Regions from separate parts of the Leucobacter sp. USHLN153 genome, predicted to be linked through region 2. Evidence: predicted binding sites of a transcription regulator. Region 2 holds the regulator's gene; each other region holds the start of a gene.
The links. The regulator LexA, encoded in region 2, represses DNA repair genes until DNA is damaged. The targets are predictions, from matches to a motif close to TCGAACANNTGTTCGA.
Positions count from the first base shown of each region.

Region 1 (7,470 bases), on a different contig from region 2:
AGGAACTGGCCCGTGTGGCTCTCCGACGCCTCGGCGAGCTGCTCGGGCGTGCCCTCGGCGATGATCGTGCCGCCGCCTGAGCCGCCCTCGGGGCCGAGATCGATGACCCAGTCGGCGCTGCGAATAACGTCGAGGTTGTGCTCGATCGTGATGACCGTGTTGCCCTTGTCGACCAGACCGTTGAGCACGAGCAGGAGTTTGCGCACGTCCTCGAAGTGCAGGCCGGTGGTCGGCTCGTCGAGCACGTAGATGCTGCGTCCGTTCGAGCGCTTCTGCAGCTCGGTCGCGAGCTTCACGCGCTGCGCCTCGCCGCCCGAGAGCGTGGTCGCGCTCTGCCCGAGACGCACGTAGCCGAGGCCCACGTCCACGAGCGTCTTCATGTAGCGGTGGATCGACGAGATCGGCTCGAAGAACTCCTCCGCCTCCGCGATCGGCATCTCGAGTACCTCGGAGATGTTCTTGCCCTTGTAACGCACCTGCAGGGTCTCGCGGTTGTACCGCGAGCCGCCGCAGACCTCGCACGCGACGTACACGTCGGGGAGGAAGTTCATCTCGATCTTTAGCGTGCCGTCGCCGGAGCACGCCTCGCAGCGCCCGCCCTTGACGTTGAAGCTGAAGCGGCCCGGCAGATAGCCGCGGGTCTTCGCCTCCGGCGTCTCGGCGAACAGGTTGCGGATCTTGTCAAACACGCCGGTGTAGGTCGCCGGGTTCGAGCGCGGGGTGCGGCCGATCGGTGCCTGGTCCACGTGCACGACCTTATCGAGGTGCTCGAGACCCGTAATGCGGGTGTGCTTGCCCGGCACGAGTCGCGCGCCGTTCAACTGGTTCGCGAGCACGCGGTACAGGATGTCGTTCACGAGCGTCGACTTGCCCGAGCCCGAAACGCCGGTGACCGCGGTCATGACGCCGAGCGGGAACGTCGCGTCGACGTTCTTCAGGTTGTTCGAGCGCGCGCCGATCACCTGCAGCTGGCGCTTACGGTCGCGCTTGCGGCGGCGCTTCGGCGTCTCGATACCGCGGCGACCCGCGAGGTAGTCCCCCGTGATCGACTCGGTGTTGCGGAGCAGCTCGTCGTACTCGCCCGAGTGCACCACGGAGCCGCCCTCGACGCCGGCGCCCGGGCCGATGTCGACAATCCAGTCAGCCGCCTCGATGGTCTCCTCGTCGTGCTCGACGACGATGAGCGTGTTTCCGAGATCCCGGAGCTTGATCAGTGTCTCGATGAGCCTGCGGTTGTCGCGCTGGTGCAGGCCGATGCTCGGCTCGTCGAGCACGTACAGCACACCCGTGAGGCCCGATCCGATCTGCGTCGCGAGGCGGATCCGCTGCGCCTCGCCGCCCGACAGCGTTCCCGCGGCGCGCGCCAGGGTGAGGTACCCGAGGCCGACCTCGATGAGGAAGTCGAAGCGGAGGCGGATCTCGCGCAGCACCTGCGCCGCGATCTTCGCCTCGCGCTCGGTCAGCACGACGTCGTCGAAGAAGCGCTTCGCATCGGTGAGGCTGAACTCCCCCACGCCCGCGATCGACTGGCCGTCGACGGTCACCGCGAGCACCTCTGGCTTGAGCCGCTGCCCGTGACAGGCGTGGCACGGCACCTCGCGCAGGAACTCCGACCAGCGGTCGCGCTTCGCGTCGGACTCCGCCTCGGCGTACTGACGCTCGATGAATGGGATCACGCCCTCGAAGCCCGAAGAGTACTTCACCTCGCGGCCGAAGCGGTTGCGCCACCGCACATTCACCTTGAAGTTGTTGCCGTAGAGCACGGCCTGCTGCACGTCCTCCTCGAGCTCGGACCAGGGGGTCTTAAGCGAGAAGTTCAGGTCGTCGGAGAGACCGACGAGCAGCTTTTCGTAGTACTGGTACAGGCTCTTACCCTGGCTCGTCCAGGGAACGATGACGCCCTCGGCGATCGAGAGTTCGGGATCGCCGAGCACCAGGTCTTCGTCCACGCTCATGCTCGTGCCGAGGCCCGAGCAGACGGGGCAGGCGCCGAAGGGAGCGTTGAACGAGAACGTGCGCGGTTCGATCTCGGTGAGCTGCACCGGATGCTGGTTCGGGCACGAGAGCTGCTCGGAGAACTGCTGTACGCGATCAGCGGCACCGACCTCGCGATCCACATAGTCGATCGCGACGATGCCGTTCGCGAGCCGCAGTGCTGTCTCGAGGGAGTCGGTGAGGCGCCCGAGAATCTCCGGACCAGCGACGAGGCGGTCGATGACCACCGAGATGTCGTGCTTTACCTGCTTCTTGAGCTTCGGCGGGTCGGAGAGCTGCACCATCTCGCCGTCGACGACCGCGCGCGAGTAGCCGCCCGCGGCAAGCTCCTGGAAGAGGTCGACGAACTCGCCCTTCTTCTTGCTCACGACCGGCGCAAGCACCTGGTAGCGCGTGCGCTCCTCGAGCTCCATCAACTGATCGGCGATCTGCTGCACGGTCTGCGACGAGATCCGCTCGCCGCAGATGGCGCAGTGCGGGATGCCGACGCGCGCCCAGAGGAGACGCATGTAGTCGTAGATCTCGGTGATCGTGCCGACGGTCGAGCGCGGGTTGCGGTTCGTCGACTTCTGGTCGATCGACACCGCGGGGCTCAGCCCCTCGATGAAGTCGACGTCGGGGCGGTCGACCTGCCCCAGGAACTGGCGGGCGTAGGCGCTCAGCGATTCCACGTATCGGCGCTGGCCCTCCGCGAAGATCGTGTCGAACGCGAGGCTCGACTTGCCGCTGCCTGAGAGGCCGGTGAAGACGACCATCGAGTCGCGTGGAATCGCGAGGTCGACGTTCCGCAGATTGTGCACGCGCGCGCCCTGCACGCTGATGTGAGCGTGTGCGGCGGACGATCTGATGGGGGTGGCAGGCGTCGAAGTCACCCGACCATCTTACGTCGGTTCTTGCTGAGAATTCGAACGTATGTACGAGCTTTCGCCCGGTTTCGCCGCCAGCGCACTTCCGGAAGGTGGGGCTTTCGTTTATTATTGACGTAAGCCGATGAAAGGACTTCCGATGTCGATCGCGCACCTCCCCGCCCGCCCCACGAACGGGCGCGAGCACGACAGCCAGCGCTCCGCGAACGCACGGCTCTCGGCACTCATCACGCAGCTCGATAGCGACCGGCTCGACGTCGCCGAGGAGTTGCTCGCCGACATCATTGCCCACCAGGAGTCTGACGTGCGCGGTCTCACCGCCACCGAGACGGAGGTGCTGGCGCGTCTCGGCGTCACCGAGCAGGAGCTGCGTCAGCCGACGTCGCTCCCCGCCACGCGTCGGAGCCGGCTCTGGGAGCACGAGCTCGCGGAGCAGAGCTACACCGTCAGCGAGACCGCCGAGATGATCGGGGTCACGCCCGCGCGGGTGCGCCAGCGCTGTGCGGCGCGCACGCTGATTGCGCAGCGACGCAGCGACGGGTGGTTCCTTCCGGCGTTCCAGTTCCCGGATCGTCGCGAGTTGCCCGGCTGGTCGCACGTCGCCCAGGCGATCCCGGCCGGCGTCCCGCTCGTCGTGATCGAGCGCACCCTCACCTCGCCGGCGATGCGGTTGCGCGTCGACGACGAGGACCTCGCGCCGCTCGAGTGGCTGGCGCAGGGAGGCGATCCCGCTCTCGCGGCGGCGGCCGTCGACGACGCGCTGAACCGGCTCCCGTGAGCGAGGAGCTTCCGCCGCCTGACCCGGCGCGCCTTCCGGCGCTCGGCGACGACCCGCGATGGGTGCGAGAGGTGCCGGCGCGGGCGATGATCGTGCGAATCTTTCGCGCCGGGGGCGCGCACCCCACCGCCTGGCACGAGTTCCGCAGCTTCGGGCCGCTCGACGGTCGCTTCGACCCGCACCCGCTTCCCGTCGGCGAGCACGAGGATGCCGCGGTGATGTACGGCGTGCTCGAGCGCGGTCCTCACACACAATCGGCGGCTGATCGGCCGAGCGCCGTCGGCGGCGCCTTTGCTGCCGCGCTCCTCGAGGTGTTCCAAGCGCAGCGCATGATCCGCCTCCGCGACGGGCTCCCCACGCTCGCCGCGTTCGAGACGACGCGCCCGCTTCGCCTCCTCGACCTGTCGGACAGCGACTGGGTGACGGTCGCCGGGGGGAATGCCGCGATATCTTCCGGGGACCGCGAGCACTCGCGGGCCTGGGCGCGAGCGATCGCGGCGAGCTACCCGGAACTCGACGGCGTCGTGTCAGCGTCGTCGCTCGTGCCGAGCGCGCGCGTGGTCGCGCTCTGGGCGGGCGCGGCCGACGCGCTTCCCCGGCACCCGACGATGCTACTGCCGCTCGGGATCGACGCGCTCCTCGGCGTGATCGATCGGATTGCGGACCGCTACAGCTACCTCGTGCTCTGAGCGAGTCTCGCGAGCGCCGCCTCTCGAGCGCCCCGTGAGTCAGCGTGCCGCGCTCAGGTGCCGCGCCAGCTCAGGTGCCGCTACAGCTCAGACGGACTGCGCCGGCTCAAACGCGCCGCGCTAGCTCTGACTCACCGCGCGCCTCCTTACAGGTGCCCGGCCTGATCCATGCTCCGCAACTCGCGCTTGATCTCTGCGAGTTCGTCGCGGAGGCGCGCCGCGAGCTCGAACTTGAGCTCCTCCGCCGCGGCCAGCATCTGGTCCGTGAGATCCGCGATGAGCTCCTCGAGCTTCGCCGCGCCCTCGCCCGCAATGGCTCCGGCTCGCGCCGCCGCCTTGCCCTTGCCGCGCTGCGGAGACCCGCCCTTGCCGCGCTGGGCGTGCGCGCTCGAACGCGACAGCACCTCTTCGGAATCCGCGGCTTCCCGCTGCAGCATCTCGGTGATGTCACCGATCTTCTTGCGCAGCGGCTGCGGATCGATGCCGTGTTCCTTGTTGTACGCGATCTGGATCTCACGGCGGCGGTTCGTCTCCTCGATCGCCTGCCGCATCGAGCGCGTCTCGGTGTCGGCGTACATGTGCACCTGGCCCGACACGTTTCGGGCGGCGCGGCCGATCGTCTGGATGAGCGAGGTGCTGGAGCGTAGGAAGCCCTCCTTATCCGCGTCGAGGATCGCGACGAGCGAGACTTCGGGGAGGTCGAGTCCCTCCCGGAGGAGGTTGATGCCGATGAGCACGTCGTAGACGCCGGCGCGCAGCTCGGAGAGGAGCTCGACGCGGCGGAGCGTGTCGACGTCGGAGTGGAGGTAGCGCACGCGAACGCCCGCCTCCTCCATGAACGTGGTCAGCTGCTCCGCCATCTTCTTCGTGAGCGTCGTCACGAGCACGCGCTCGTCGCGCTCGGTGCGCACCCGCACCTCCTCGAGCAGGTCGTCGATCTGGCCCTTGCTCGGCTTCACGACGATCTCGGGATCGATGAGCCCGGTGGGGCGAATGATTTGCTCCACCACACCGTCGGCTCGCTCGAGCTCGTAGGAGCCCGGCGTCGCCGAGAGGTAGACCGTCTGGCCGACACGCTGCTTGAACTCGTCGAACTTCAGCGGTCGGTTGTCGAGCGCACTCGGCAGGCGGAAGCCGTGCTCGACGAGCGTGCGCTTGCGCGACGCGTCACCCTCGTACATCGCGCCGATCTGCGGCACCGTCACGTGCGACTCGTCGATCACCACGAGGAAGTCGTCGGGGAAATAGTCGAGGAGGCAGTGCGGCGCCTCGCCCGGGTGCCGACCGTCCATGTGCATCGAGTAGTTCTCGATGCCCGAGCAGAAGCCGATCTGCTCCATCATCTCGAGGTCGAAGGTCGTGCGCATGCGCAGCCGCTGCTCCTCGACGAGCTTGTTCTGCTGCTTCAGTTCGCGGGTGCGGCTGTCGAGCTCGTGCGAGATCTGGTGCATCGCGCGCTGCATCACGTCGCGGCTGGCGACGTAGTGCGAGCCCGGGAACACCGAGATGGTCTCCACCTGCTTGATCACGTCGCCCGTCACCGGGTGCAGGTAGTACAGCGCCTCGATCTCGTCGCCGAAGAACTCGATGCGCACCGCGAGCTCCTCGTACATCGGGATGATCTCGACGGTGTCGCCGCGCACGCGGAAGTTGCCGCGCACGAACTCGATGTCGTTGCGCTGGTACTGCATGTCGACGAAGCGGCGCAGCAGCACGTCTCGGTCGAGCCGGTCGCCGACCGCGAGCGGCACCATCGCCTCGTAGTACTCCTCGGGCTTGCCGAGGCCGTAGATGCAGGAGACCGTCGAGACCACGACGGTGTCGCGCCGGCTCAGCAGTGCGTTCGTGGTCGAGTGGCGCAAACGCTCGACCTCCGCGTTCACCGACGAGTCCTTCTCGATGAAGGTGTCTGTCTGCGGCACGTACGCCTCAGGCTGGTAGTAGTCGTAGTAGCTGACGAAGTATTCGACCGAGTTGTTGGGCAGCAGCTGCCGGAACTCGCTCGCCAGCTGGGCCGCGAGCGTCTTGTTGTGCGCCAGCACGAGCGTCGGCCGTTGCACCGCCTCGATGAGCCACGCGGTCGTCGCCGACTTACCGGTACCCGTGGCGCCGAGCAGCACGACGTCGGTTTCACCCGCGTTGATGCGCTTCGCGAGCTCCTCGATCGCCTTCGGCTGATCGCCGCTCGGCTCGTAATCGCTGACCACCTCGAATGGGCGAACGCTGCGCGTGGGTTCCATGTCTTCGAGCGTACTCGGGACCACCGACATTCATGCCCGGGTTCGCGGGAGGCGGAGCGCCTGGCATAATTCTGGCCCCGGGTACTGGTGCGCGGGGCTCCCGTGTGGTTCGATGAGCCGCATGAACGCGATCCGCTCGTGCCGTAAGCGCCCGACGCACGCAGCACCTCGCGCTCTGCTCTGCGTGCTGACGGCAGTGGGGCTGCTCGCCGGCTGCGCCGCGGGAGACCCGAGCGAAAGCGGCACCGCAGGCGGAAGCAAGACCGAAGGCGCCGGCGGTGCACCGAGTCGGAGCGCGATCGTCGATGCCGTGTCCCCCGCCCTCGACGAGGCGGGAGTTCCGGGCGCCGCGATCCTCATCGATGCCGGCGATGGCGACGGCGACAGCGACGGCGAAACCCTCGCGCTCATCGGCGAGGCGAGCCCGGGCCGGGCGGTCGACTCCGACACGCGCTTCGCCTACCGCAGCATCACGAAGTCGGTCGTCGGCACCGTGATCCTGCAGCTCGCTGAGGAAGGAGCCGTTGACCTCGACGAGCCCGTCAGCTCTTATATCGACGGCGTGCCCGGGGGCGAGCGGATCACGGTGCGCGAGCTCGCGACGATGCGCTCGGGGCTGCCGAACTATTCGGCGTCACCGGGCCTCGGCGAGCTCCTCACGAGTGATCCCGGCCGCGAGCCCGCGGTCGATGAGCTGCTCGAACTCGCGTTCGCCGAGCCCGCCGACTTCGCCCCGGGCGAGGAGTACGAGTACTCGAACACGAACACGCTGCTGCTCGGCGAGGTGATCGAGGCGGTGACGGGCGCTTCATGGGAGCAGGAGGTCGCGGATCGAATCCTGCGCCCCCTCGACATGGACTCCGCGGCCTACGGCTTCACCAGCGCGGAGCAGGATGCCACCG
Region 1 is NZ_JBBCXE010000002.1:203,957-211,426, forward strand. Features, by position in the region: gene uvrA (excinuclease ABC subunit UvrA) at 1-2,867, opposite strand, end outside; gene WFH00_RS04140 (hypothetical protein) at 3,001-3,639, shown strand; gene WFH00_RS04145 (hypothetical protein) at 3,636-4,328, shown strand; gene uvrB (excinuclease ABC subunit UvrB) at 4,475-6,568, opposite strand; gene WFH00_RS04155 (serine hydrolase domain-containing protein) at 6,681-7,470, shown strand, end outside.
Region 1: the regulator LexA is predicted to act here: its motif matches at 2,900-2,915, upstream of uvrA (excinuclease ABC subunit UvrA).

Region 2 (7,470 bases):
GGCGGACCCCGGCGAAAGCAAACGCCTTGCTCATCGTGCGCGATACGAGCAACCGGGGGCGCCCCGGGAGCAGCGTGACCGCGCTTTCGCGCTCGGCGTCGAACTCGTGGTACGCCTCGTCCACGATGAGGATGCCATCGAACGCGTCGTATGCCGCTTCGATCACATCTCGCTCGAGCGGCGTGCCGGTGGGGTTGTTCGGCCCGCACAGGATCACGATGTCGGGGCGGTATTCCTTGAGCGCCTCGACGACTGCCTCCGGCGTCAACGCGTAATCTGCGGGCCTCTCGACCGCGATCCATGACGTATCGGTGCCCGAAGCGAGCAGCGGATACATGGAGTACGTCGGGGTGAAGCTCAGGAGCGAGCGTCCCGGCCCGCCGAACGCCTGCAGCACCTGCTGGAGCACCTCGTTCGATCCATTTGCTGCCCAGATCTGGTTCGCCTCGAGCCCGTGGCCGAGGTAGCCGGCGAGAGCTTCCCGGAGCTCCATGAACTCGCGATCGGGGTAGCGATTCACCCCGGTCACGGCCCGTGCAAGCGACTGAACGATGTCAATGGCGACGTGCTCCGGGATCGGATGCGTGTTCTCGTTGACGTTCAGGCTCACCGGCACTGGGTCCTGCGGCGCCCCGTAGGGCCGCAAGCCGACGAGGTTCTCACGGAGAGGAAGATCGCTCAGACTAGTCACCTCAATAGTGTAGAGCGCGCGCCAGGCCGACTAAGCAGTGCCCGCGTCCGAACGCAGGCCCCACGATCACGGGGCGACGCCGGAGAACACGGACCGCCCGCCGCCGCGTACGCAGGGCCGATCCGCTGCCCCGCGAAGCACAGCCCCGCATGCAGCACCCCTTAGGCGCCGAGCTCCTCCGCTGACACCACGAGCGGGTTCTCCGAGTAGCGCAGCGGCACCGCAATCGCATCCCCGGCCTGCACTGAAGAACCGGGAAGCTGATTCAAACGCACGATTTCTGAGACGAGATCGCGCGGATCTGCAGCGGGGTCAAGGTGCGAGGCGAGCGACCACAGAGAGCTGCCCGGCTGCACCACGACGTACTCGAACTGATCACCCCGAGGTGCCTCGCCGCTCGCCATCGCCTCCGGCGCCGCGAAAGCGGCAACAACCGCGAGCAATCCCGCCACGAGCACGGTCGCAAGCGCCCCGAACACCACGCGTCCGCGACGCGTCAAACGCAGCGACCCGGTCTTCGTCGCGGTCTCCCGCACCTCTGCGCCATTCACGTTGACGGCGCTCATAATGGTGGGGCTCATAACAGCTGCACTCATGATGGCTTCCCTTCGTCTTCGAGTTCGCCCGAGCAACCCGTACGAACATCTGTTTCGAATATATCTTCGAATGAACGGATCCACAAGCGATCTATCGAACATCAGTTTCGATTTTCTCGAGCGACACTCGAACATGTGTTTGCTGGTGTTCGAATGCCGCCGGTAGGGTTTCGTCCAACGGGATCACTGAACCAGGGACCACCGACATTCATGGATCACGCCAGCCAGGCAGCCCCGCGGGGCGAGAAAGGACAGCGATGAGCGACGCCGCCCAGCCCCGATCCATGAAGCCACTCACCGAGAAGCAGCAGGCGATCCTCGAGTGCATTTCGCGCTCGGTCGAGAGCCGCGGGTACCCGCCGAGCATGCGCGAGATCGGCGACGCGGTGGGCCTGTCCTCGCTCTCGAGCGTCACCCACCAGCTCAGCCGCCTCGAGCTCGGTGGGTACATTCGGCGCGACCCGAACCGGCCGCGCGCGCTCGAGATCCTCATCGAGCTCGCGTCAACGACGAGCGCGCTCGAAGAAGCTCCCGCCCAGCAGCCGGAAGAGGCGGCCTACGTGCCGCTGGTCGGCCAGATCGCCGCCGGCGTTCCCATTACCGCCGAGCAGCAGGTCGAAGAGATCGTTCCGCTCCCCCGCCAGCTCGTCGGCGACGGACAGCTCTTCATGCTCCGCGTCGTCGGCGACTCGATGATCGACGCAGCGATCTGCGACGGCGACTTCGTCGTGATCCGCCAGCAGCGCGATGCGGAGAACGGCGACATCGTTGCGGCGATGCTCGACGGCGAGGCGACGGTCAAAGTCTTCCGGCGCCGCGATGGCCACACCTGGCTGCTGCCGCGAAACAGCGCATTCGAGCCGATCCTCGGCGATCACGCCGAAGTGCTCGGCCGGGTCGTCGCGGTCTTCCGCTCCGTGTAGAGGCACCCCGCAGCGTTCCGGTGACCGTTTGGTGCAGCACGCGGTGCGATAGCGCCCCAGACTTTCACGGGAGCGCGCGACAGCACGGGCCCGGCCCAAGCGCGAACTGCGAGTGCCCCAGCCCTCGCCCTAGCCCAGGAAGGGCTCGAGCTTCGCCGCCATCTCCGCGGTCACGTAGGCGCGCACGCGCGTACCCGTCTCGACGTACTCCGTCTCGAGCACGCGGTTGCGCTCGTGCAACTCGGCAACGAGATCTCCGCGGTCGTAAGGAACCACGACGACGACCTCGCGATCCGGCACCGGAAGCGCCGCATCAATGCGACGCCGCAGCTCCTCAATACCCTCACCCGTGCGCGCCGACACGAACACCGCGTCGGGCGCGAGCCCGTGCAGCACGAGCCGCTGCGACTCATCGATCAGATCCGCCTTGTTGAACGCTACGAGTTCAGGAATGTCGTTTGCATCGACCTCGGCGATCACGTCCCGCACGGTGCGGAGCTGAGCCTCGGGGTCAGGGTGCGAACCGTCGACGACGTGCAGGATCACAGAGGCGTCTGCCACCTCCTCGAACGTCGAGCGGAACGCCTCGACGAGCTGGTGAGGCAGATTCCGCACGAAACCCACGGTGTCGGCGTATGTGAACCGGCGCCCATCGTCGGTTTCGGCGTGCCGCACAGCGGTGTCGAGCGTCGCGAAGAGCTGGTTCTGCACGAGCTCCTGGGTCCCGGTCAGCCGGTTGAGCAGGCTCGACTTCCCCGCGTTCGTGTAGCCGGCGATCGCGACCGATGGCACCTCGCCGCGCTTGCGATTCGCGCGCTTCGCCTCACGAGCCGGTCCGAAGCCGGCGATCTGCTTGCGCAGCTTCGCCATGCGGGTGTGGATCTTCCGGCGGTCGAGCTCCATCTTCGTCTCACCGGGACCGCGCGACCCCATTCCCGCACCGCCCGAGCCGACCTGTCCGCCGGCCTGCCGAGACATCGACTCGCCCCAACCGCGCAGGCGCGGGAGCAGGTACTCGAGTTGCGCGAGTTCGACCTGGGCCTTGCCCTCGCGGCTCTTCGCGTGCTGACTGAAAATGTCGAGAATCACGGCCGTGCGGTCGATGACCTTGACCTTCACGACGTCCTCGAGGGCGCGCCGCTGGCTGGGCGCGAGTTCGGTATCGGCGATCACGGTGTCGGCGCCGACCGCAGCAACGAGCTCAGCGAGCTCCTGCGCCTTGCCCTTACCGAGGTAGGTCGCCGGGTCGGGGTGCGCGCGCCGCTGCAGCAGGCCGTCGAGCACGCGAGCGCCCGCGGTCTCCGCGAGCGCAGAGAGCTCACGGAGCGAGTTCTCCGCGTCGTCCGTGGTGCGCTGCGAGTAGACCCCGATGAGCACGACATTCTCGAGGCGCAGCTGCCGGTACTCGACCTCGGTCACGTCTTCGAGCTCGGTCGAGAGTCCCACGACGCGCTTCAGCGAGGCGCGATCCTCGCGCTCCATGCGGATCGCATCGAGATTCTCAGCGAGCTGATCGTGCTCTTCATCGCCGAGGGCCTGCGCGCCGCTCGTCAGGTCGCGGATCACCGTGGCTGACCCCGCCGTCGCGGCGCGAGAAAGCACCCGGTCCAGCGGATCGAGCGGACTCGGGGTCTCGGCCTCAGAGTCTGGGTTCATCGGGGCGTCCTCAACTGCGAGGCCCGTGTCATCTGCAGTACGTTTCGTCATCTGGGTCCCAGTGTACGCCGCGGACACCCGGGCGCGTCGTGCGTTCGCCCGAGGCGCACTTGGACGCACTGGGCGCCTGAAGACGCCCAGTGTGATGCTTCCCGAGGGCACCGGCGCTTTGCAGAGGCGCGCGGCGCAGGCTGCTGCGACTGGGATACTGGATACGTGACGCAGCACTACTTCTCCGCTTCCCCCGAAGGCGAACTCCGTCCCCGCGAGATCGAGGTGGAGCTGGCGGGCGCGCCTCGCAGCGTTGTCACCGCGGGCGGAGTGTTCAGCCCCGAACAGCTGGACCGGGGCACCGCGATTCTGCTGCGCGAGATTCCGGAGGCGAGCAGCCTCGGAAGCGCTGGGACCGGCCCGCTCCTCGACATCGGCTGCGGGTGGGGGCCGATCGCGCTCGGCGCCGCACTGCAGCAGCCCGAACGCGAGATCTGGGCAGTGGATGTGAATGAGCGCTCGCGCGAGCTCACGCGCCTGAACGCCGAGCGTCTCAGCACCCGGAACGTGCGCGTCGCAGCCCCGGAGGAGGTGCCGGAGGACGTGCGTTTCGGGGAAATCAGGTCGAATCCCCCCATTCGCGTTGGCAAGGAGGCGCTCCACGGGATCCTGCGCCTCTGGCTGCCCCGGCTCGCCGATGGCGGCATCGCGCACCTCGTCGTCGCGAAGCACCTGGGTGCAGATTCACTGCAGCGGTGGATCGCGACAGAGTTCACCGACCTCCACGTCGAACGCGCTGCCCGCGACAAGGGTTTCCACATCATCCGCATCGAGCGGTGAGCGGCACCCGCCCAGCAGAAATGCACCGCATTTCGAAGTCGGGTGAAGGCGCCGCCCACGGCGGCGAATCAGCGCTGTCCGCCGACTACGGCAGTTCGATCTCCCCGCGATACACGAGCTCGGCGGGCACCCGACCAGCAGAAATGCACCGCATTTCGAAGTCGGGTGAAGGCGCCGCCCACGGCGGCGAATCAGCGCGGTCCGCCGACTACGGCAGTTCGATCTCCCCGCGGTAGACCAGCTCGGCGGGCCCATTCAGCGACACATGCTCCCCCTCCTCGGTGGGGAACATGCGCACCGCGAGCCGCCCGCCGGGAACGTCGACACGCCAGTGGTTCGGCATCTCGGGGCCGCCCCAGTGCCGGAAGGCCAGTGCCGCCGCCACGGTTCCCGTGCCGCACGAGAAGGTCTCTCCGACGCCGCGCTCGTGCACGCGCATGCGGATCCGCGCGACCCCGTCCTTAATCAGCGGCTCCTCGGGAACCACGAACTCGACGTTGGCACCGGCCTCAGGCGCCGGGTCCAGCGCGGGCGCCCGATGCAGGTCGAGCCCTTCGAGTTCCTCGGGATCCGCCAGCGCCGTGACTACGTGCGGGTTGCCGAGATCGATGCCGAGCCCGGGCCGCGCCACCTCGAGCCCCTGCGCCGCCACGAGCCGCTCCTCGGCGAGCCGCCAGCGGCCGAGATCGACCGTGTACCCCGAGACGCCGGCGAGCACGTCCTTCACTCCCGCGCGCGTGCCGATGGGCAGCGTGTCCCGGCGCTCGGGCGCGACGAGCCCCTCGGTGATGAGGTAGTGCGCGTACACCCGCACGCCGTTGCCGCACATCTCGGCGGGTGTTCCGTCGGCGTTCCAGTAGTCCATGAACCACTCCGCGTCGGGCTCCTCCGCGAGACTCGCAGCACCCTCCGGAATCGCGCGCGAGCGAACCGCGCGAATCACCCCGTCGGCGCCCACTCCGAAGCGGCGATCGCAAAGGAAGCGGATCTGCTCGGGCGTGAGCGGGCGCTCCCCCTCAGGATCGCTGAACAGCACGAAGTCATTGCCGGTGCCGTGGCCCTTGGTGAATGCGAGGGTCGTCATGCATTCAGTCTAGGGGCGACCACCGACATTCTTCGGCGGCCTCTGCGCGCAACCGGCGCTCAGTACGAGATGCTCAAGAACGGTTCGCTGTCCGCGCGCAACGCCGCATCGAGCGCCCCGAGCGCGTCCGCATCACCGCTCACCTTGCCCGCCTCCGCAAGCGCGCGTGCAGAGGCACCGCCCAGGTAGAGCGACGATAGCTCGGCCACGCCGAGGGTGATATCGGATTCGTCGCTGCCGATGGCTCTGACGCGGCACGATCCTGCCCCGTCGGCCTCGAGCAGCCACACGCCGTCAGCAAATCCGAGCGGGTCGGTGACGCGCATCGTGATGGCGAGCGGCGCAGCGAGAGTGCGGGTCGAGAGCGCGGCCGGAACGTCGAGAATTCGCAGCCAGCCGTGATCCGCAACCTTCCGCTCGGCCGCACGAGAATCGGCGAGCATCCACGGAAGCGGCTCGTCGACGGAGCGCAGATCCGCGCTCACCGAGCCAATGAGATCGTGCTGGATCGCGAAGCGCCAGAGCGCCGCGCGCGCAGGCGCCGTCTCGCCGATGAGGTGGCGAATGTCGAGGGTCGAGCGCGCCCAGTCGGCATCGGACTCGACGATGCGATACGCCATTGCGCCCCGCACAGCACCGGAGCCGTCGACGAACCGCACGCCACGGACGCGCGATGCATGCGGTTCTCCCGGGCTTGCTCCCGCGATTTGGCGCCAGCGCTCGGGCCAAGCTGCGATGTCGCCGATGCGGCTGCGGCGCGTGCGCTCGTGCAACTCGCCGAGCGCCGCGGCGGTGCCCTCCTGATCGAGAAATTGCAGTGAGCCCTCGGCTTCGGGCCCGACCCATCCGGCGCGGCGCGTGTCGATCTTCCAGCGCGTCTGCCACGTCGCCGGGCCGAAGCCGTAGCGCGAGTAGATGGTCGCTTCCGACACCGTCAGCCCGGCAATCGCGAGGCCCGCGTCGGCCGCCGCCCGAAGCTCACCCTCGAGCATTGCGCGCGCGACGCCCCGTCGACGATGGGTCGGAGCGACCGTCACGTCGCTGATCGCCCACATCGGCACTTCACCCCCGGGAACGGTGAGCGGCGTAGCCCAGCCGCAGACCGTCGCGACCGGAAGATCTCGCTGCGGGCTCGCGTCGTCGTACACTCCGACGAGGCGGCGCCCCTCCAACGCGGCGCGCGCCGGCACCAGGGCCTCACTGCTCGGCTCGGCCTCGAGGAAGCCGCGTGCCGCGGCCCTGATGAATCCGTCGAGGGCCGCGTCGTCAGCGGCGTCGACCTGGCGGTACTCGAGACCACCGGCTGCGAGCCGCTCCGCCGAAGTGCCGTCGAGCGCTACAGTGCGAACTTCGATGTGCGTCATATGGTCAGCCTATGCGGGCGGGCGGTGAGGATCTACGGGTTGCGGCGGGATGCGGTGGTGGCCCGAGTAGGCTGCCGCGAGATGCGGCGGGTGGGCCGCGGTGGCGGATCGCCGGCGACCGCAGGCTCGGGCTCAGAGTGCGACGGCGTCGACTTCCAGCGCATCAAGCCATTGCACGCCCGGATAGCGTTTGAACCAGCTCACCTGACGACGGGCGTACCGTCGCGTCAGGGCCTGCGTCTCCGCGATCGCCTCATCGGCGCTCATGTCGCCCCGAAGCTCCGCCAGGGCCTGCGCGTACCCGATCGCGCGGCTCGCCGTTTTC
Region 2 is NZ_JBBCXE010000001.1:130,254-137,723, forward strand. Features, by position in the region: gene WFH00_RS00580 (histidinol-phosphate transaminase) at 1-691, opposite strand, end outside; gene WFH00_RS00585 (LysM peptidoglycan-binding domain-containing protein) at 853-1,287, opposite strand; gene lexA (transcriptional repressor LexA) at 1,545-2,210, shown strand; gene hflX (GTPase HflX) at 2,340-3,866, opposite strand; gene WFH00_RS00600 (class I SAM-dependent methyltransferase) at 4,083-4,697, shown strand; gene dapF (diaminopimelate epimerase) at 4,906-5,781, opposite strand; gene WFH00_RS00610 (GNAT family N-acetyltransferase) at 5,841-7,145, opposite strand; gene miaA (tRNA (adenosine(37)-N6)-dimethylallyltransferase MiaA) at 7,278-7,470, opposite strand, start outside.

Region 3 (7,470 bases), on a different contig from region 2:
TCGCGACTCCGCGACGTCGGCGAGCGGGCGCGAAAGGAGATCGAGGCGCTGCTCGGGCGCCGGATCTATCTGTCGCTCCGGGTGAAGGTGCTCAAGGAGTGGCAGCGGGACCCGAAGGCCCTCGGAAAGCTCGGCTTTAACTAGGCGTGGTGAATCGGGATCGGTGCGTGCAACGGTCCTTCCGCCTGGGCTCGTGCAGCTCGGTGCTATAGTGAACTCATGCTGTTCGGCTCGCTTCTCCTTAGCTGCCGCGACGAGTCCTCGACTTCTCACTAATCAGTCTCAGGCCTCCCTCGTCGCGGTGTTCGTGTTTGGCTGAGCAAGATTCCGACGAGAAAGACGAGTCCATGCAGAACCTGCAGCAGCCCTCCGGGATGCCGATCCATCGTTACCGCCCGTTCCACGAGATCATCGACGTGGATCTGCCCGATCGCACCTGGCCCTCCCGCCGCATCACCGAGGCCCCGCGCTGGTGCGCGGTCGACCTCCGCGACGGCAACCAGGCCCTCATCGACCCGATGAGCCCCGAGCGCAAGCGCGTCATGTTCGACCTGCTCGTGCGTATGGGGTACAAGGAGATCGAGGTCGGCTTCCCCTCGGCGAGCCAGACCGACTTCGACTTCGTGCGCCATCTGATCGAGGACAACGCAATTCCCGACGACGTCACGATCCAGGTGCTGACCCAGGCGCGCGAGCACCTCATCACCCGCACCTACGAGTCGCTGATCGGCGCGAAGCGCGCAATCGTCCACCTGTACAACTCGACGAGCATCCTGCAGCGAGACGTCGTGTTCCGCTCGGATCGCGCGGGCATCAAGCAGATCGCGGTCGACGGCGCGAAGCTGTGCAAGGCGAGCGAGCACATCTGCGCGGGCACCGAGATCTTCTACGAGTACTCGCCGGAGTCGTACACGGGCACCGAGCTCGACTACGCCGTCGTGGTCTGCAATGACGTGCTCGAGGTGTTCGAACCGACCGAAGAGCGGAAGGTCATCATCAACCTCCCGGCGACCGTCGAGATGGCGACGCCGAACGTGTACGCCGACTCGATCGAGTGGATGAGCCGGCACCTGAATCACCGCGAGAACGTGATCCTCTCGCTGCACCCGCACAACGACCGGGGCACGGCGGTGGCCGCGGCGGAGCTCGGCTACCAGGCCGGCGCCGACCGCATCGAGGGCTGCCTTTTCGGCAACGGCGAGCGCACGGGCAATGTCGATCTGGTCGCGCTCGGCATCAACCTGTTCACGCAGGGCATCGATCCGCAGATTGATTTTTCTCGCTTGGACGAGGTGCGCCGCACTGCGGAGTACTGCAATCAGCTCCGGGTTCCCGAGCGCAGCCCGTGGGCGGGCGACCTCGTGTACACCGCCTTCTCGGGCTCGCACCAGGATGCGATCAAGAAGGGCTTCGAGCGGATGGCCCAGGACGCCGAGGCCGCTGGCAAGACCGTCGACGACATCGAGTGGGCCGTGCCGTACCTGCCCGTGGACCCGAAGGATCTGGGGCGCTCGTACGAGGCCGTCATTCGCGTGAACTCGCAGTCGGGTAAGGGCGGCGTCGCGTACCTGCTGAAGACCGACCACCACCTCGACCTGCCGCGCCGTCTGCAGATCGAGTTCAGTTCCGTCGTGCAGGGTGTCACCGACACCGAGGGCGGCGAGGTGTCGAGCGAGGACATCTGGCGGATCTTCCAGGACGAGTACCTGCCGGCGCAGAGCGAAGGCGCGGAGCGCTGGGGGCGGTACGAGATCTTCCGCACGTCCACCACGAGCGCCGGTGACGGGGTCACGGAACTCACGGTCGACTACCGCGTGGGCGACGAGGATCGCCAGACGACGGCGCGCGGCAACGGGCCGGTCGACGCCTTCATCAACGCGCTCAACGACGGCGGCCACGCCGTGACGCTCTTCGACTACGTCGAGCACGCGATGAGCTCGGGCGGCGACGCGGTCGCGGCGGCGTACGTTGATCTCGAGGTCGACGGGCAGCGCCTGTGGGGCGTTGGCATCGACCCCGACACGAGCCGCGCGACGCTGAAGGCGATCGTGAGTTCGGTGAACCGCGCCATCCGGAATGGTGTGACCGCTGAGCCGGTGAGCGTCGGCGCATAACGCCGTTCCGCTCTGCGACACGGGCCGCGCCCGCCGAGTTTCGTACGTATGTTCGAATCTTCGGTGTGGCGCGGCCCGCTTTGTCGGTGGCTGCTTCTAGGCTGAGATCGTGATTGCTTCGATTCGCGGGCCCGTGCTCGCTGCGGGTGCCGGCTGGGTTGTCATCGAGGTCGGCGGGCTCGGCATGCGCGTCGAGGTTCCGAGCGGGCGCGTCGGTCAGGCGGCCGTGGGGGAGTCGGTGCAGCTCCACACCTCGCTCGTCGTCCGCGAAGACTCACTGACCCTCTTCGGCTTCGCGACGGTGCAGGAGCTCGAGGTGTTCGGGCACCTCATTGCGGTCTCGGGCGTGGGCCCGCGCAGCGCGCTCGGTGTGCTGTCGGCGCTCGCGCCCGCGCAGATCGCCGCGGCGGTTGCGCAGGAGGACGAGAAGCCGTTCCGCAAGGTGCCCGGCATCGGCCCGAAGACTGCGAAGCTCATCACGGTTTCGCTTGCCGGCAAACTCTCGGAACTGGCGTTCGCCGAGGAGGCGGGCGCGGACGGTGCAGGGGCGCCGATGCTGAACGCTGCGGATGCGACGGCGGAGGCGGTCGCCGAGGGCCTGACCGGCCTCGGGTGGAATGCCGCGGAGGCCGCTGGCGCGGTGCAGGACGCGCGTGACGCGGGGGCACCCGACGAACATGCGGCACTGCTCCGTGCGGCGCTCGCGCTGCTGCAGGCGAGCCGCGGTGGGGCGAGATCCGCGCGAGGAGTGCGATGAGCGCGATGAGCGGCGAGTTGTCGCCTCAGGCGACGCCGTCGGAACAGGGCTACGAGGGGGCGCTCAGGCCCGCGACCCTGTCCGAGTTCGTCGGACAGGCGAAGGTGCGGCGGCAGCTCGGGTTGCTGCTCGACGCTGCGACCATGCGGCGGCACACACCGGACCACATTCTGCTCGCCGGCCCGCCGGGCCTCGGCAAGACGACGCTGTCGATGATCGTCGCGGCTGAGCTCGACAAGCCACTGCATCAGACGTCCGGCCCCGCGATTCAGCACGCGGGCGATCTCGCGGCCGTGCTCTCGGCGCTGACTCCGGGTGAGGTGCTCTTCATCGACGAGATCCACCGCATGGCTCGGAGCGCGGAGGAGATGCTCTACCTCGCGATGGAGGACTTCAAGGTCGACATCATGGTCGGCAAGGGTGCCGGCGCGACGTCGGTGCCGCTCGACCTTGCGCCGTTCACCCTAGTGGGCGCGACGACGCGCGCGGGACTCCTGCCGAACCCCCTGCGCGATCGCTTCGGTTTTACCGCGCACCTCGAGTTCTACGCGGACGACGAGCTGGCCCGAGTGGTGCGCCGCGCCGCGGGCTTGCTCGGCTTCGAGCTGTCGGAGACGGGCATCGAGGAGATCGCGGGCCGATCCCGGGGTACGCCGCGCATCGCGAATCGACTGCTCCGACGCGTCCGTGACTACAGCCTCGTGCACGATGCGCCGGGTGGCACGGAGACCGTGCGCGCGGCGCTCGCGCTGTATGACGTGGACGAGCACGGGCTCGACCGACTCGACAGAGAGGTGCTGCGCGCGGTCGTGGAGCGCTTCAACGGTGGCCCGGTCGGCCTGTCGACGCTCGCGGTCTCGGTGGGGGAGGAAGCGGAGACGATCGAGGCAGTCGTCGAGCCGTTCCTCGTGCGTTCGGGTTTGCTCTCACGCACTCCGCGGGGGCGGGTGGCGACGCGCTTGGGATGGGAGCATGTGGGCGCAGTCCCGCCCGCTGCCGGGTGAAATTCAGGAACGCCGACCTCGATTCTCAGAGTGACCCGGATACACTGGAGAAATCTGTGCCTCAGTAGATGCACAAGTACCTCTTTGAAAGGACCATCGTGGCTCTGGACCCGATCACCATCGTGATGTTCGCGCTGATCGCGCTGCTCATCTTCTTCATGTTCCGCAACGGTAAGAAGCGTCAGGCGGCGATGCAGCAGCTGCAGAGCAGCATGCGTCCGGGTGCCGAGGTGATGCTGCAGTCCGGCATCTTCGGCACGATCGAGTCGATCGACGAGGAGGAGAACAAGGTCACGGTGCGCAGCGGCACGAGCACGCTCGTCGTGCACCGCAACGCGGTCTCGCAGGTGGTCAATGCTGCTGATGCGCCTGTCGAAGAGCCCACTTCGGAGATCGCGCCCGACGACGATCCCGCGTTCGGCGAGCGCCTCGGTGGCATCGAGGCGACGGACCGTCCGGTGACCAGCGCTGAAGATACCGTCCGGGGGAACGGTATCGAGGCAGACACCGACACCACCGGCAAGCCCGGTGAGACCCCCGATAGCAACGAGCAGGGGAACGGTACGGCCCCGAAGGCCTGATCCGTCGGTCGCGGCCGCGCCGCCGCGACCGATCCCACTCGCGTTGAGAGAAAGCAGTTAGTCTTGGCGTCTTCACCCGCCGTGCGGAAAGCCCTTCGCTCCCTCGTATTCCTCCTGGTGATCATCGTCGGTCTTGCCGGCCTGATCTCCTACGGTGTCTTCCGCAGCAATGCGACCTGGACGCCGAAGCTCGCGCTCGACCTCCAGGGCGGCACGCAGATTCTGCTCGCCGCGGAGCAGACCGGCGGCGATGCCGTGGACGGTGATCAGCTGCAGCAGGCAGTTTCGATCATCCGTCAGCGCGTCGACGCTGCGGGCGTCTCCGAAGCGGAGATCACGACCCAGGGCAGCCGCAATATTTCGGTATCGATTCCCGGGAAAGCCGACGAGGCCACCCTCCAGCGCATCGAGGCTTCGGCGAATCTCGCCTTCCGGCCCGTGCTCACGTACGACGTGTCGGCGAGTGCTGAGGAAGCCGATGGCGGCGACGCCGACGGCGCCGAGGCGAACAGCGCAGAGGACACGAAAGCCGACGCGGAGGAGAAGACTGACGCGGAGGAAGCCGACACGGCTAACGCGAAGCAGGACGACGCGGAGAAGTCCGATGAGGCGAACAAGGACGATTCGGCGGACACCTCCGCGCTTGATCCCGAGGAGCTCCCTGAGGGGGCCGGTGATCTCGAGTGGATCACCCCCGCGCTTCAGGAGAAGTTCACCGCATTCACGTGCGACTCGGAAGACGCCCTCGCTGCGGGCGAGGCGCCGACCGACCGGCCGCTGATCACCTGCGATGACTCCGGAACGATCAAGTACATTTTGGGCCCAGTCGAGCTCGACGGCTCCGTGATCACCGACGCGACCGCGCAGGTCGCGACGACCTCCACCGGTGCTACGACCGGTGAGTGGGTCGTGCAGATCGTGATGAACAAGGAGGGTACCGAGAAGTTCGGCAAGATCAGCACCCGCCTGTACGGTCAGGCCGAGCCTCAGAACCAGTTCGCCTTCGTGCTCGACGGTCGCGTGCTGTCGGCGCCGACGATGCAGGCGCAGATCCTCGACGGGCGCCCGTCGATCAGCGGACAGTTCACGCAGGAGTCTGCGGCAGCTCTCGCCGATCAGTTGAAGTTCGGTGCGCTGCCCATCGACTTCACGGTGCAGAGCCAGGAAGACATCTCTGCGACGCTGGGTACGAGCCAGCTCGCAGCGGGTCTGCTCGCCGGACTCATCGGCCTGCTGCTCGTCGTGATCTACTCGGCATTCCAGTACCGCGCCCTCGGTTCGCTCACGATCGCCTCGCTGGCCATCGCTGGTGTGCTGACGTATCTGCTGCTCACCTTCTTCTCCTGGCGGCAGGGCTACCGGCTCTCGCTCGCGGGTGTCGCGGGCATCATCGTCGCCGTAGGCTTCACGGCGGACTCGTTCATCGTCTACTTCGAGCGCATTCGAGATGCGCTGCGCGACGGGTTCTCGATCGAGAGCGCGGTTGAGCATGGTTGGAAGCGTGCCTTCCGCACGGTGCTTGCGTCTGACGGCGTCAACTTCCTGGCGGCGTTGATCCTGTTCATCCTCGCCGTGGGCAACGTGAAGGGCTTCGCATTCACGCTCGGTCTCACGACCCTGGTGGACGTCATTGTCGTCGCGTTGTTCACCCACCCGCTGATGACATTGCTGGCTCGCACCCGCTTCTACCGGACCGGCCACAAGTTCTCGGGCCTCGACCCGAACGGTTTGGGCGCGGTATACCGCGGCCGACTCCAGTTCAGCGATCCCGTCGTGACTGGCGCGGGCGGCAGCAAGAAGAACGCGCGGAGTCGCGCAGAGGCTGCTCGCCGCCAGACGATTGCTGAGCGCAAGGCCGCTGCGGCGGATGCGTCGACCGGAAAGGAGAGCTGATCATGGCTCGTCGCTCATTCGCCGAGTTCGGCAACGCGCTCTACACCGGAGAGAAGTCGATCGACTTCGTCGGCCGGCGCAAGACCTGGTACCTCATCTCGATCATCCTGATTATCGTGTCGATCGTCGGCCCACTGCTCCGCGGCGGATTCACCTTCGGCATCGAGTTCACCGGTGGAAGCCAGTTCCAGGTCCACCTGACCGAGGGGCAGGATCGCGACCCCGCGGTCGCCGAGAATGCCGTTCAAGAGGTGCTCCCGTCGAGTGCTCCGCGTGTCTCCTCGCTGGGCCCGACGGACATCCGAGTGCAGACCGAAGCGCTCTCCGACGAGGAGAACCGTGCGGTCGCTGAGGCCTTGGCCGAGGAGTACGGCGTCTCCGCTGATGAGGTGACCACTTCGTACATCGGCCCCGCGTGGGGTCAGGACATCACGCGCCAGGCGATCATCGCGCTGATCGTGTTCATCATCTTCGCGGCGGTCGTCATGGCGATCTACTTCCGCACGTGGAAGATGTCGCTCGCGGCGATCATCGCGCTGCTCCACGACCTCGTGATCACGGCCGGCATTTACGGCATTTCAGGGTTCGAGATCACGCCGGCGGCGATGATCGGCTTCCTCACGATCCTCGGCTACTCGCTCTACGACACGGTGGTGGTGTTCGACAAGATTCGCGAGAACACTGCTCCTGGCGAGTTGAACGACCGTCGCACCTTCGCCGAGTCGGTCAATCTGGGCGTGAACCAGACGCTGGTTCGTTCGATCAACACTTCGATCGTGGCGCTGCTTCCCGTCGGCTCGATCCTCTTCATCGGCGCGTTCGTGCTCGGTGCGGGCACGCTTCGCGACATCTCGCTGGCGCTCTTCATCGGCATCTTCGTCGGCGCGTACTCGACGATCTTCATCGCTTCTCCCGCTTATGCGCACCTGCGGGAGCGCGAGGTGTCCGTAAAGAAGCACGACGCGAAGGTGCTGCGCACGCGTGCCGCTGCGGGCGAGGTCGCTGACGCGGCTGAGGCCGGCGACGCCGCCGCTGATGCGGCAAGCGGACGCGGACGAGCGGTCCGCTAAATGCAGTGTCGTGAGGCGCCGGAGAGGAAGACGTTCGTCCTCCCCGGCGCC
Region 3 is NZ_JBBCXE010000002.1:391,521-398,990, reverse strand. Features, by position in the region: gene era (GTPase Era) at 1-144, shown strand, start outside; gene leuA (2-isopropylmalate synthase) at 348-2,114, shown strand; gene ruvA (Holliday junction branch migration protein RuvA) at 2,224-2,871, shown strand; gene ruvB (Holliday junction branch migration DNA helicase RuvB) at 2,877-3,875, shown strand; gene yajC (preprotein translocase subunit YajC) at 3,974-4,456, shown strand; gene secD (protein translocase subunit SecD) at 4,520-6,349, shown strand; gene secF (protein translocase subunit SecF) at 6,352-7,419, shown strand.
Region 3: the regulator LexA is predicted to act here: its motif matches at 2,155-2,170, upstream of ruvA (Holliday junction branch migration protein RuvA).